Regions from separate parts of the Cupriavidus sp. CPT47-8839-RL05A genome, predicted to be linked through region 2. Evidence: predicted binding sites of a transcription regulator. Region 2 holds the regulator's gene; the other holds the start of a gene.

Region 1 (6,686 bases), on a different contig from region 2:
CTGTCGGGCAGCGAAGAGACCGTGGCCACGCAGCTGGCGCCGATGATCGCCGCGCAATGGTCGCTGGCCACCGCGCTGTCGCTGCTGGCCTGGTACGTGTTCGCACCGCAGTGCATCTCCACGCTGGCAGTGATCCGGCGCGAGACCGACTCGTGGAAGGTGATGGCGCTGTCGGCGGCCTACCTGACCGGGCTGGCCTACCTGGCGGCCTTCGTGACCTACCGCGTCGCGCTGATGTTCAGCTGAGGCACCGCGCCGCCATGACCCTCTACCACGCCATCGAAACGCTGCTGGTCCCGCTGATCGTGCTGGCATGCGCGGTGTCGGTGATCGCGCGCTACGCGCCGCGCACGCGCGAGCGCGTCAAGGCGGCGCTGGCCGCGCGCCTGGGCGGCGGCGCCGCCACCGGCTGGCGTGCCCGGCTGGTGCGCTGGCTGGCCCCGCAAGCCGCCGCGGGCTGCGCCAGCGGCTGCGACGACGGCGGCTGCAATACCTGCGGATCCAACACCGCCGGCACCACCTCCGGCACGCAGGACAAGCCTGCCGAACAGGTGATCCGCTTCGTGCGCAAGCGCTAAACGGCGCGCTTTCCTCCTCTACAAATCCACGCAGAAACGGGTACGCCCGCTGCTTCCGCCCGGCGCGGAGGCAGCGCTTTGCGCTCGCCTGCGAGCTGTCCTGCGGCGATAAAACATGCCTGAAAGGGCTGGCATTTTTGCACGCAGAAACGGGTACGCTTTGCGTACTGGGCTTGCCTGGTGCGCATATAGGGGACGTCCCGCAAAGGCAGGCTCAGCCTTGTCCCGACGCCTTTGCTGGCCTGCCCCGGCAGCACCTGAAACGCTTGGCGCCGATCACGCAGAAACGGGTACGCTTTGCCGGCATCCCTCCCGACGGCCGCTTGTTCTCCCGCTTGCGGGAGAGGGGGAGCAAACCGGCAGCCTGCAATTTGCCGCCAAAGCGAAACGCCCTCCGGATGGAGGGCGTTTCGCCAGGCGCGGGAACCTGCTGCTTACTTGACCGTACCGTAGAAGACCAGCTTCAGCGGCGTATTGTCGGCGACGGCATTACAGGTCACGGTAAGAGTGAAGTCGCCCTGCGCTGTGCCCGTGACGTTCTTCTGATGATCCGCGACGCCAGGCGACAACTCCACCGGGCCGGTGCTGGTCCACGCCCAGTTGATGCACGCGGTGTACTGCGCATCGTCGCCAAGGTGCTTCATGCGCGCGGTCACCGGGATACTCATCGGCGGCATCAGCAGCAGCGTCATCGGATCCTGGTTGTCGCCAACCAGCGCCCAGACCGGGTTCTCGGTCACCGTCAGCGTGGCGCTGCGGCGTTCGCCCAGCCTGGTGCTGACAGCTGTCACCGTCAGGCTGCTCTGGACCGGACCCTTGTCGTTGGCGAGGCTGGTGCTGACCGTGGCGTCATGCGTACCCGCCGCTTCCGATGCGGACAGCGTGGCCGAGGTCGCCGTGTAGGTCCAGGCGCCGTCGAACTCCGCGGTCACGTCCTGGCCGTCGTGGCGCAGCACACGCGAGCTGAAGGTTTCCGGACGGTTGCTGAAGACCTGCAGCGCATTCACCTCGCGGCCGCCCTTGGTCGTCACCACGCGATAGGCGGCGGCGCCGTTCTTCTGCACTGTCACCACGATCAACCCGGCAATGGCATGCCCGTCCGGTGCGGTCACCGATACCGAGACACTGGCCGTGGCCACGGCGGTGGGTGAGCTGTTGCTCGCCTTCAGCGTGGCGCTGTTCTGGCTGGCCGTGACCTGGACCGCGGAGCCGCTGCTGGACCATGCCCAGCTGTTGACGCTGGCAGATACATCGGCGCCGTTGCTATCGACCAGCGATACCTTGACCGGCAGCTCCTGCCCGTCGCTCATCGACAGGCTGCTGTTCGGGATCGACAGGCTGTAGCTCAGCGCCGAGGCCGGCACCACGGTGATGGTGGCGGATTGCGCGGGCAGCTGCACCGTGGTGTTGTCGGCGCCCTTGACGCTCGCCACCACCTGGACAGTGGTCGTCCCGGTTGCAATACCCTTGACCACGGCGCTGGCCGGCGTGGTGGCACTCGGCTCCACGGTGGCAATGCCGCTGTCGGCACTGGTCCAGTTGAAGGTGGTGTTGCCGGAGACGTCGACGCCGTTGCTGTCCACTGCCAGCGCGCTGATGGTGATCGTGCGGCCGACGCCGACCTCGCCCGAGGTCACGCTCATCTTCACCGTATAGGTCAGCGGCGTGGAACCGCCTGCGTTTGGCGTGGTGGGCGTGCTCGAACCGCCGCCGCCACCGCAAGCTGCCAGCAGCATCGCCATGGCAGCGCCCGCCAGCCAGGATGCCCACGTTCTCAGTCTCATGATGTTCCCCCCAGTCATGTGTTTTTTCCCGCGCTACCAGCCTAAGCACAAAGGTGCCAGCGCAATACCGGCCAGAGGACTGAGGCGTAGCGCACAGAGCATGCGCGTGGTTCATCCTTTCAGCGCAGCGGTACCGCCATTCAGGCGAGGCAAACATGACCGGCAGGGTCCCGGCCGCATCCTGGCCCCAGCCGTTTGGCGCAAACCCGCGCATGGCAGTCCCCCGATCGGGCCACGTTCGCACCCGGCGCTCCCCACGCTTGACCGGGGCCGGCCTTGTCGACTAACCTTTGCCAGTCATCCGGCTCCTGCCGGATGCGCACCAACCACGAGCGGCCCCGGCCCTCCTCCTCCAGGCACGATGAACCGTTACACCAGCACACTCAGCCAGGCTGCCGATGCGTCCCGCATCGCTGCCCGCGCGCGCGTGCTGGCTGCCCTGGCATCGGGCCGCGCCCTGCGCGCTTCCTCGCTACTGCTAAGCCTATCGACCGGTTGCCGGGCCTAGTGCCCCGTGGCAGTTCGGCAGCCTTTCGCCACCGTTTTTTCCGTTTTTCCTTTACTTCCCTTAGCGAGGAAGGAGACCCCGTATGCTCGGCAATCCCGCCACCAAGTACCAGCCCGCCACCACCGTCGACATCCCTGACCGCACCTGGCCCGCCCGCACCATCACGCGCGCACCGCGCTGGATGAGCACCGACCTGCGCGACGGCAACCAGGCCCTGATCGAGCCGATGAACCCGGCGCGCAAGCTGCGCTTCTTCGAGCAGCTGGTGAAAATCGGCCTGAAGGAAATTGAAGTGGCGTTCCCCGCCGCCTCGCAGACCGATTTCGACTTCGTGCGCATGCTGATCGAGCAGCAGCGCATCCCCGAAGACGTCAACATCGTGGTGCTGACGCAATCGCGCGAAGACCTGATCCGCCGCACCGTCGAGTCCGTGCGCGGCGCAGCGCGGGCCACGGTGCACCTGTACAACCCGATCGCGCCGGCCTGGCGGCGCATCGTCTTCAATGCCTCGCGTGAAGAGATCAAGGAGGTCGCGGTCTCGGGCACGCGCCTGATCAGGTCGCTGACCGATGCCATGCCTGGCACGGCATGGACCTATGAGTACTCGCCCGAGACTTTCAGCCTGGCCGAGCTCGACTTCTCGCTGGAAGTCAGCAACGCCGTCTCTGCCGCCTGGCAGGCCGGCCCGGACCGGCCGATGATCCTGAACCTGCCGACCACGGTCGAATGCAGCACGCCCAACGTGTTCGCCGACCAGGTCGAATGGATGCACCGCCGCCTGGAACGGCGCGAACACATCGCGCTGTCAGTGCACCCGCACAACGACCGCGGCACCGCGGTGGCCGCCGCGGAGCTGGCGCTGATGGCGGGCGCGGACCGCGTCGAAGGCTGCCTGTTCGGCAACGGCGAGCGCACCGGCAATGTCGACCTGGTGACGCTGGCGCTCAACCTCTATACGCAGGGCGTGGCACCCGGGTTGGACTTCTCCGATATCGACGCAGTGCGCCAGTGCGTTGAGCACTGCAACCAGCTGCCGGTGCATCCGCGCCACCCGTATGTGGGCGACCTGGTGTTCACCGCGTTCTCGGGCTCGCACCAGGATGCGATCCGCAAGGGCTTTGCACAGCAGCAGCCGGACGGCATCTGGGAAGTGCCCTACCTGCCGATCGACCCGGCCGACCTGGGCCGCAGCTATGACGCGGTGATCCGCGTCAACAGCCAGTCCGGCAAGGGCGGCATGGCCTACCTGCTGGAGCAGGTGCATGGCATCTACATGCCGCGCCGCCTGCAGATCGAATTCAGCCGCGCGGTGCAGGCCATGACCGACGACACCGGGCTCGAGGCGAGTGCCGAGGATCTTTATGGTTTGTTCCAGCGCAAGTACCTCGCGCAGCAGACACCGCTGCGCTATGTATCGCACCAGCTGGTATCTGACAGCGGCGGCGCCACGGAGATCGAAGTGCAGATGGTGCGCGACGGCAAGCCGTGCAGCGTGCGCGGCACCGGCAACGGGCCCATCGATGCCTTCGTCAATGCGCTGGACTTGCCGGTGCGCGTGATGGATTACCACGAGCATGCGATGACCGCCGGCGCGGATGCGCGCGCGGCCTGCTATGTGGAAGTGCGCGTGGGCGATTCGCCGACAGGGTTCGGCGCCGGCATCGACGCCAACCTGGTCACGGCGTCGCTGCGCGCGGTGATCTCGGGCGTGAACCGGCACCTGCAGGCCGGCTTTGGCGCGGCGCAGGCCCCGCAGTCCGCCGAGGCCGCCGAGGCCTGACACCGCAAGCCGCCGCAAGAAAACCGGTGTGCCCCGCCCCCACGGGGCACACCCGGAAAGACGCCCTTGCGGACGCCCACGACATGCTCGGTGCCGATCCGCACACGCTGCATGCGTGCTCGGATCTTTCGCACAGCGTAAGGGGCAGCATCGCACCGCGCCACGAATAATTCCGCATGTGTTTAGAAGCGCCGGCGCAACTGGCACCGCGGCGCCTTCCTCGCTGTAGCGCCTGCGCCACGCGCGCCGGCCCCGTTCCCTGCTACTTGTTTTGGGTCAAAGCCCAGCCCGACCTGCTCGGCCAAACTGGGTCCGGATTTGATACCAGACCAAGCAGAACCTCATGAAAACACTCTCTCTTCGCACCCGGGTCACCTGTTCCGCCATCGCCGCCTGCGCCATGCTGGGCGCCTTCGCCACCCCTGCCGCCGCCGCGGACGATGCGCAGGGCAACTGGATGGTGCGCCTGCGCGGCACCTATCTCGACATGGCCAACAGCTCCGACCCTGTCGGCGGCGTCGGCCCCTCGGACCGCATCACGGTCAACAACAAGTGGATTCCCGAGTTCGACGTCACCTACTTCTTCACGCCGAACATCGCCGCCGAACTGGTCCTGACCGTGCCGCAGAAGCAGAACGTCTACCTGGACGGCAACAAGGTCGGCACCTTCAAGCATCTGCCGCCGACGCTGCTGGTGCAGTACCACTTCATCCCCAACGGCACCTTCCGCCCGTATGTCGGCGCGGGCCTGAACTTCACCCGCATCTGGGGCGAGAACATTGCCAACAACGCGCTGCAGCTCGATAGCTGGAGCGTGGGCCCGGCCCTGCAGATCGGCATGGACTACAAGCTGACCAAGAACTGGTTCCTCAACGCCGACATCAAGAAGATCTGGCTGTCGAGCGATGTGAAGGCCGGCGATGTCAAGGTGTCCAAGGTGAACCTGGATCCGTGGCTGTTCAGCATCGGGGTGGGGTATCGCTTCTGATCCTGCAGTGCCATGCAAAAGGCCGGCGCCAATCAGGCGCCGGCCTTCTGCTTTTCCGGATGAGCGCGGGTGCCGACCTACCGGAACGCCGGCTCATCAAAGCTGCGCAGCTTGCGCGAATGCAGCTGCTCGACTCCGTTCTCACGCAGGATGCGGATCGCCTCCAGCCCGATGGTCATATGCTGGCTGACACGCTGGCGATAGAAGGCGTTGGCCATGCCGCGCAGCTTGAGCTCGCCATGCAGCGGCTTGTCCGACACGCACAGCAACGTGCCATAGGGCACGCGCAGCCGGAAGCCGTTGGCCGCCACCGCCGCGCTTTCCATATCGATGGCAATCGCGCGCGACTGGTTGAAGCGCGCATACAGCGACTTGGACTTCAGCTCCCAGTTGCGGTCATCGGTCGAGACCACCGTGCCGGTGCGCATGCGGGTCTTCATCTCGTTGCCGGACAGCCCGGTCACGCGCGCAACGGCCTCCTGCAGGGCCACCTGGATCTCGGCGATTGGCGGCACCGGCACCCACGGCGGCAGGTCGTGGTCGAGCACGTGGTCGTCGCGCACATAGGCGTGCGCCAGCACGTAGTCGCCGAGCTGCTGCGAGCGGCGCAGGCCGCCGCAGTGGCCCACCATCAGCCAGCAATGCGGGCGCAGCACGGCCAGGTGGTCGGTCATAGTCTTGGCGTTGGACGGTCCCACGCCGATATTGACCAGCGTCACCCCCAGCTTGTCTTCGCGCACCAGGTGATAGGCCGGCATCTGCGGCAGCGCGCGCGGGCGCGAGGCGTCGTCGGGTTCCGCGCCGCCCAGTTCCTGCATCACGTCGCCGGGTTCGACAAAGCGGGTGTAGCCGCCGCCGTCGCTGCTGGCCATCAGGCCCCGGCCCAGCTCGACAAACTCGTCGACATAGCGCTGGTAGTTGGTGAACAGCACGAAGCGCTGGAAATGCTGCGGTGCCGTGCCGGTGTAGTGGTACAGCCGCTGCAGGGCCAGGTCCACGCGCTCGGCCGGGAACAGCGACAGCGGCCAGGCCTCGCCCGGGATCGGCT
Region 2 (6,686 bases):
AATGCGGGCTTCATGCGCGAGCAGGTGTGCAAGTACATGTGCCCGTATGCGCGCTTCCAGAGCGTGATGGTGGATCGCGATACCTATGTCGTGACCTACGACGTCGGCCGCGGCGAGCCGCGCGGCAGCCGGTCGCGCAAGACCGACCACCACAAGGCGGGGCTTGGCGACTGCGTCAACTGCAGCATCTGCGTGCAGGTGTGCCCGACGGGCATCGATATCCGCGACGGCCTGCAGTACGAGTGCATCGGCTGCGGCGCCTGCATCGACGCCTGCGACCAGGTCATGGACAAGATGGCATATCCGCGCGGCCTGATCCGGTACACCTCGGAAAACGCGATGCGCAAGGGCTTGTCCGCGGCGGCATCGCGCAAGCGCCTGCTGCGCCCGCGCGTCGTTATCTATTCCGTGATCTGGGTGGCACTGCTGGCCGGGTTCATGGCTTCGATCGCGCTGCGCACGCCGCTGAAGGTCGACATCATCCGCGACCGTGGTGCGCTCGGCCGTGAAGTGGAAGGCCGCTGGATCGAGAATGTCTATCGCCTGCAGCTGATCAACACCACCGAAGCGCCGATGCAGATCAGCGTGCGCGCCGACAGCGACGAATTGAAGAACCTGACGGTGGAATACGACAAGCAGGCCGAATCGCTGGCGCCGACGTCCAACCGGTTGCTGCCGATCCGGATCCGCGTGCCGATCGAGGCCGCGGCGCAGGGCACGCACAAGATCAACGTGACAGTGACGAGCGAAGGCACGGAGCGGGGGCATGCCGAAATCCGGCAATCCACCAGTTTCATCGTGCCGCGCGATTTGTGAAGCTAGTCGTCAAGATGAAGGGGGCAAGATGAGTCAGCAAGGCAATCCGTGGTGGAAGGAGCCGTGGCCGTGGCTGTTGATGAGCGGCCCGCTGGTGGCGATGGTGGCGTGCGGCGTGACAATCTGGCTGGCATCCACGCATCCGGACATGCCGGTGCAGGGTGCAACGCGCCATGGCCTGGTGGTCGAGAAGGTCGACGCCGCGCCGCCCAAGGCTGCCGCTGTGAGGCAGCCATGAGGTTGCGCTGGCTGATGTGGGTACTCTGGCCGGCGTTCCTGATGGCTGGGTTTGCGACCGCGACGGTGTTTTCGGTGGTGGATCCCGGTGACCTGAACTTCTTCGGCCAGCCGATCGAAGCGTCCCGCGAATCGGTCTACACCATCGGCTTCCTGATGGCCTGGGTGTTCTGCGCGTTGTCCAGCGGACTGACGCTCTACACCATGCCGACGCGGCTCAGCGATACCGACGAACTGGAGTAAGCGGGCTGCCGTGAGGCCTGCGCTGTCATGGCCGGATGCGGCCATGACAGCGCCTTGGCCGCTTAGCAGGAGCGGCTGTAGAGTTGCTTGATGCCGTCGATGTCCACGAGCTTGACGTGGCGCTGGCGAATCTGGATCAGGCCGGCTTCGGCAAAGCGAGAGAACAGGCGGCTGACGGTTTCGAGCTTCAGGCCCAGGTAGCTGCCGATCTCTTCGCGGCTCATGCGCATCACGAACTCGGACGCCGAATAGCCGCGCGCCGACAGGCGCTCAGAGAGGTTGATCAGGAAGGCGGCAAGGCGTTCCTCGGCGCGCATCGAGCCCAGCGTGACCAGCATCAGTTGGTCATGCGTGATTTCCTTGCCCATCAGGCGCAGGAACTGCTGCTGCAGCGACGGCAGGTCTGCCGACAGCGATTGCAACTCGCTCATGCGGACCACGCAGACTTCGGTGTCCTCCAGCGCGGCGGCATCGGAGGCATGCTGCATCTCGCCCAGCCCGTCGAGACCGACAATTTCGCCGGGCAGGTGGAAGCCGGTAATCTGCGAGCGGCCGTCTTCAGTGGTGACGTGGGTCTTGAGCGTGCCAAAGCGCACGGCATAGACCGCGGTGAGCGGATCGCCCATGCGATACAGGGTTTCACCCTTGTGCACACGGATGCGTTCCTGAACCAGCGTGTCCATCTTGGCAAGGTCTTGCTGCGACATGCCGACCGGAAGGCACAGCTGCCCCATCGCACAGGTGGAGCAGCGGGGTGACATCTCGGTAATGGGAATGGAGGTGAGCAATTGGAACCTGCTAGAAATGGCAGCGAGGGCGCGATAAGGACATTTTACCGTGCGATGTGATGTGGTAGGGAGTGAGAATTGACATTTGGCGTACTGATCAGCGTTTTTCTGCTGGCTTTGCTGGGCGGGGTCCACTGCGCTGCCATGTGCGGCGGCGTGGCGCTGGCCGTGGAGCAACGCCGCGGGGCGGCGGCCACGATCAGTCTTGTGCCCAGCCGTGCCGCCTGGCTGGGCGAGTTGCTGATAATGCACCTGGGCCGGATCTCGACCTATATGCTGCTTGGGGCCGCGCTGGGCGCGGTCGGTGCTTCGGCGTGGAAGCAGGACTATCTGCCGGTGCAGCGCTGGCTGTTCGGCGCAGGCAGCGTCATGCTGCTATGGTCGGGCTGGCGGTTGCTGCGCGGCAACACTTTTACCGTCGACTGGCTGGAGCGGCTGGCGGCGCGTGCCGGCGCAACGGTGGCGCGCCGGCTGGCTGGCGTGGCACGCGGCATGCCGTCGTTTGTGCGCGCACGCGGCGGCCTGGCGCGGCGATATGGCGTGGGCCTGGCGTGGGGACTGGTGCCGTGCGGCATGGTCTATGGGGCGCTCACGCTGGCGCTGCTGGCGGGAAATGCGGCGTCCGGCGCACTCGTGATGGGCGTGTTCGGGCTCGGCACACTGCCTAACCTGCTGGTGCTCTCCGGCCTGTCGGGCTATTTGCGTACGCTGTCGCGCCGTCCCGGCGTGCGCCTGGGTGCCGGCCTGGCGGTGATGGCGTTCGGCGGTCTTGGCATTGCGCGAGCGGTGCTGTTGCCACATTCGCTGGCCGAGCATGGATTCTGCCTGGTGTTCTGAGGCGCCGGCGCCGCGCGGGCAACGGATGATGGTTGCAGGCGGGGGCGGGAATGCCATACAATCGCCAACATTGCGGTATCGCGCGGCGTCTTGTGAGCCGCGGTAAGCAGCGGACGAGCAGCGCCAGGCGGCCTTCATACCAGAAGGCGAGTTCAGGGCAGGGGAAGCGGAAGGTTTTCGATGCCCGTCCCGTCCCCACAGTCCATCCGGTTCAAAAGATCTGGTTCAAAAGTCCGGCTGGCACTGCGGTGTTGGCGATGCCGGCCTTGCTCCCGATACCCGTTTTTCTTGCGTCCGAGGCCTTCAGTTCGCTGACAGCGACGTCCGATATGTGCGGACGCGCTACGCAAGAGGTTCGCTGGCTGGCCCATAACGGCATGCGAACGATCTCCTGCCGGAACGCCCGGCAACTCGATGCAAAGATAGGGAAGTGCACGGCTTGGATGCAGCAGGTATCCGGCTAGCTGCGCAATGAGATGGCGGTGGCTTTCGCACCGCTGTATCCAAAATCTCCGGTGCCCCGGATCCGTCCGGGAGCAGGTGCAAAGACAGGCTGCACACCATCAACATGAATACCCAAGAGGCGAAGATCGTCCTCGAGACGGCGCTGATCTGCGCGCAGGAACCGTTGCGCGTCAATGATCTGCGGCGGCTGTTTGACGACGACGTCGGCGCAGACACCATCCGCGTGCTGCTTGATGAACTGCGCCAGGACTGGCGGCCGCGCGGCGTGGAACTGGTGGCGCTGGCCAGCGGCTGGCGCTTCCAGAGCCGGCCGGAAATGCGTGAATACCTGGATCGGCTGAATCCTGAAAAGCCGCCAAAATATTCGCGCGCGGTGATGGAAACACTGGCGATCATTGCCTACCGGCAGCCGGTGACCCGCGGCGATATCGAGGAAATCCGCGGCGTGACGGTCAGCACGGAAGTCATCAAGAAGCTTGAGGACCGCAGCTGGATCGAGGTGATCGGACACCGCGACGTGCCGGGCAGGCCGGCGCTGTATGCGACCACCAAGGCGTTCCTGGACGATCTTGGTCTGCGTACGCTGGATGAGCTGCCGCCGCTGGAAGATGCCCAGGCGCAGGCGCAGGCAACCCTGCTGGAACAGCAGGCCATCAATTTTGAAGACCTGGCTGCAAACAAGGCGGCCAGCGCCGACGAAGAGGCTTTTGCCGACCCCGCCGCGCACGCAGCGGATGTGGCTGAAGCATCCGTCGCAAACGAAGCCGAGACGACCGGCCCGGTCGACCAAGGCGCCAATGGCTTTGACGCGCAACCGCTGCAAGCTGCAGCCGACGATGCCGCCGAGGCCGCTTCCACCGAACCAGCCGCACCCAATCCGGACGGGGCGCGGGGCGATTTGCCGGACAACGGCACCCCGCCGCACCCGAGCGAGCACGACGAGCGCGTGCCGAACTGAACAACATGCAACATCCGATAGTGAATATCTTGTCTGATTCCGTTGAGCAAGACACCCGCAATGCGGGCGCACCCGCCGACACCGGCGCCGCAGAACCCGGATCGGGCAGCGAAGCCGCGCCCCGCCGCAAGGGGCTGCGCCGCGGGCTGAGGAACCTGGTCGCATCGCGCCGCCAGGCACAGGACCGCGGCGAGGGCGCCGAAGGCGCCGGCGGCCAGGCCGATGCCGGTGAAGCGGGCGCCGCACAGGCGGCGGGCGGTGCGCGCGCTGGCCAGCGTGGCCGCGGCAAGCGCAAGACGGGGCAGGGCGAGGGCGGCCAGGGTAGCCAGGGCGGCCAGGGCACCAGCAAGGCAGACAAGGTGGACCGCGCGGCCAGGGCCGAAGGCACCGACAAGCCCGAGCAGCCCGGCCGCAAGCGCAAGCCGGTCCAGCGCTCGGGCAAGGCGGCAGCGCCGGGCGAGGCGCAGGGCACCGGCGCGCGGCAGCAGGGCCGCCGCAAGGATGGCGGCAAGCCGCAGGCGCCCCGCAAGGGCCAGGGCGGCGGGGACAAGACCGCGGCGAGCAGCGAAGACCTGTTCCGCTTCGTGATCTCCGAGCAGTACGACAACGAAGACACCGTCATTCCGCGCACCAAGGCCAAGCCGGTGCGCGAGCTGTCGGCCGACGACGACGCGCCCAAGCTGCACAAGGTGCTGGCCGAGGGCGGGCTGGGCTCGCGCCGCGAGATGGAAGAACTGATCCTGCAGGGCCGCGTTTCGGTCAACGGCCTGCCGGCCCATATCGGCCAGCGCATCCTGCCGGCGGACCAGGTCCGCGTGAACGGCAAGCTGATCCACCGCAAGGTGTCGACCAAGCCGCCGCGCGTGCTGCTGTACCACAAGCCCGCCGGCGAGATCGTCAGCCAGTCCGATCCGGAAGGCCGTCCGACCGTGTTCGACAGCCTGCCGCGCATCAAGGCCGGCAAGTGGGTCGCAGTGGGCCGCCTGGACTTCAATACCGAAGGCCTGCTGATCTTCACCACCTCGGGTGACATTGCCAACCGTTTCATGCATCCGCGCTATGGCGTGGAGCGCGAGTACGCGGTGCGCACGCTGGGCGAGCTGGCCGAGGCCGACCGCCAGCGCCTGCTGCATGGCATCAAGCTCGATGACGGCGAGGCCAACTTCCTGCGTATTGCCGACGGCGGCGGCGAAGGCGTCAACCAGTGGTATCACGTGGCCCTGACCGAAGGCCGCAACCGTGAAGTGCGCCGCATGTTCGAGGCGGTCGGGCTGACCGTGTCGCGCCTGATCCGCACCCGCTACGGCCAGTTCCTGCTGCCGCGTGGCCTCAAGCGCGGCCGCTGGCAGGAAGTCGAGCCGAATGACGTCAAGGCGCTGATGGCCGGTGTCGGCCTGAAGGTGCCCGGCAAGGGCGAGCAGGCTCCCAAGGGCGCCACCAAGGTAGGCGGGCGCAAGCAGCGCACCGAAGCCGCGATTGCCGGCATGCCGATGCCCACGGGCATGGACGGCCTGCCGCGCTTCGACCAGGGCGGCGCCCGGGGCGGTAGCGGCGGCCGCAGCAGCCAGCCGGACCCGATGAAGACCTCGATGGGCTATATCACCCACGGGCCCACCTTGCTGACCTCGCACGCGGCCAACCTGGGCGGCGGGCGCGGCACTGGCGCACGCCAGGGGCGTGGTGGCGCCGGCATGGGCGGCATGGGTGGCATGCGCGGTCAGGGTGGCCTGGGCGGCCAGGGTCAGGGCAAGCCGCGTCGCGGCGGCGGCGAAGCCAACGGCAATGTGATGCCGAAGGCGTCGAAACCGGGCGGCAACCGTTCCCCGCGCGGCGGTAGTGGCAGTGGCGGCGGCAACCGTGGTGGCAACCGCGGCGGCAACCGATAAGCGCTGATTGCGGCGCATGGCGGGCTGAACGCCTGCCGGCGCCGGATTCGGTGCGCGGAAATGTCTGGCTTTTGCCTTTTCGACATAATCCGCGTATAATTCAAGTCTATTCAAAAAGCCATCCTCGTCGAGGATGGGCGAATGATGGGCATTGCGCCCATTTTTTTTTGGTTCGCCCGTTTTTCGGTTCTCTCCGCTGGAGCGGGGGATGGCGGACAGGCAGGGCTGCAGCAGGGTCGTCCCGGACGGCACCGGCGGGTTTGCCTGCCACGGTGTTGATGGCCATTACTCGGGATAACAGTGCATCTGGCAGATTTGATCGAAACCACCCTAAGCGGCATGGGATATGAGCTGGTCGAGCTCGAGCGTGCCCCGGCCGGATTGCTGCGTGTCTATATCGATCAGCCTGAAACCGGCATTGCCATCGAGGATTGTGAAAAGGTGAGCCGCCAGCTC

Evidence for each region. Region 2 encodes FNR, which switches genes on or off when oxygen is low (the NO sensors DNR and NnrR bind a similar motif). Its sites were predicted from a motif close to TTGATNNNNATCAA; they were not measured.
Region 1: AC3WVS_RS15285 (OmpW/AlkL family protein) is a predicted target of FNR. The motif match lies at 4,917-4,930, and genes of this name have one in related genera.

The regions. Positions count from the first base shown of each region.
Region 1 is NZ_JBYTEG010000011.1:79,936-86,621, forward strand. It holds gene feoB (ferrous iron transport protein B) at 1-246, shown strand, start outside; gene AC3WVS_RS15270 (DUF6587 family protein) at 261-578, shown strand; gene AC3WVS_RS15275 (hypothetical protein) at 1,013-2,362, opposite strand; gene leuA (2-isopropylmalate synthase) at 2,953-4,650, shown strand; gene AC3WVS_RS15285 (OmpW/AlkL family protein) at 4,994-5,638, shown strand; gene AC3WVS_RS15290 (AMP nucleosidase) at 5,716-6,686, opposite strand, start outside.
Region 2 is NZ_JBYTEG010000015.1:75,324-82,009, forward strand. It holds gene ccoG (cytochrome c oxidase accessory protein CcoG) at 1-816, shown strand, start outside; gene AC3WVS_RS19195 (hypothetical protein) at 845-1,054, shown strand; gene AC3WVS_RS19200 (hypothetical protein) at 1,051-1,296, shown strand; gene fnr (fumarate/nitrate reduction transcriptional regulator Fnr) at 1,359-2,084, opposite strand; gene AC3WVS_RS19210 (sulfite exporter TauE/SafE family protein) at 2,163-2,921, shown strand; gene scpB (SMC-Scp complex subunit ScpB) at 3,490-4,344, shown strand; gene rluB (23S rRNA pseudouridine(2605) synthase RluB) at 4,350-6,230, shown strand; gene rimP (ribosome maturation factor RimP) at 6,531-6,686, shown strand, end outside.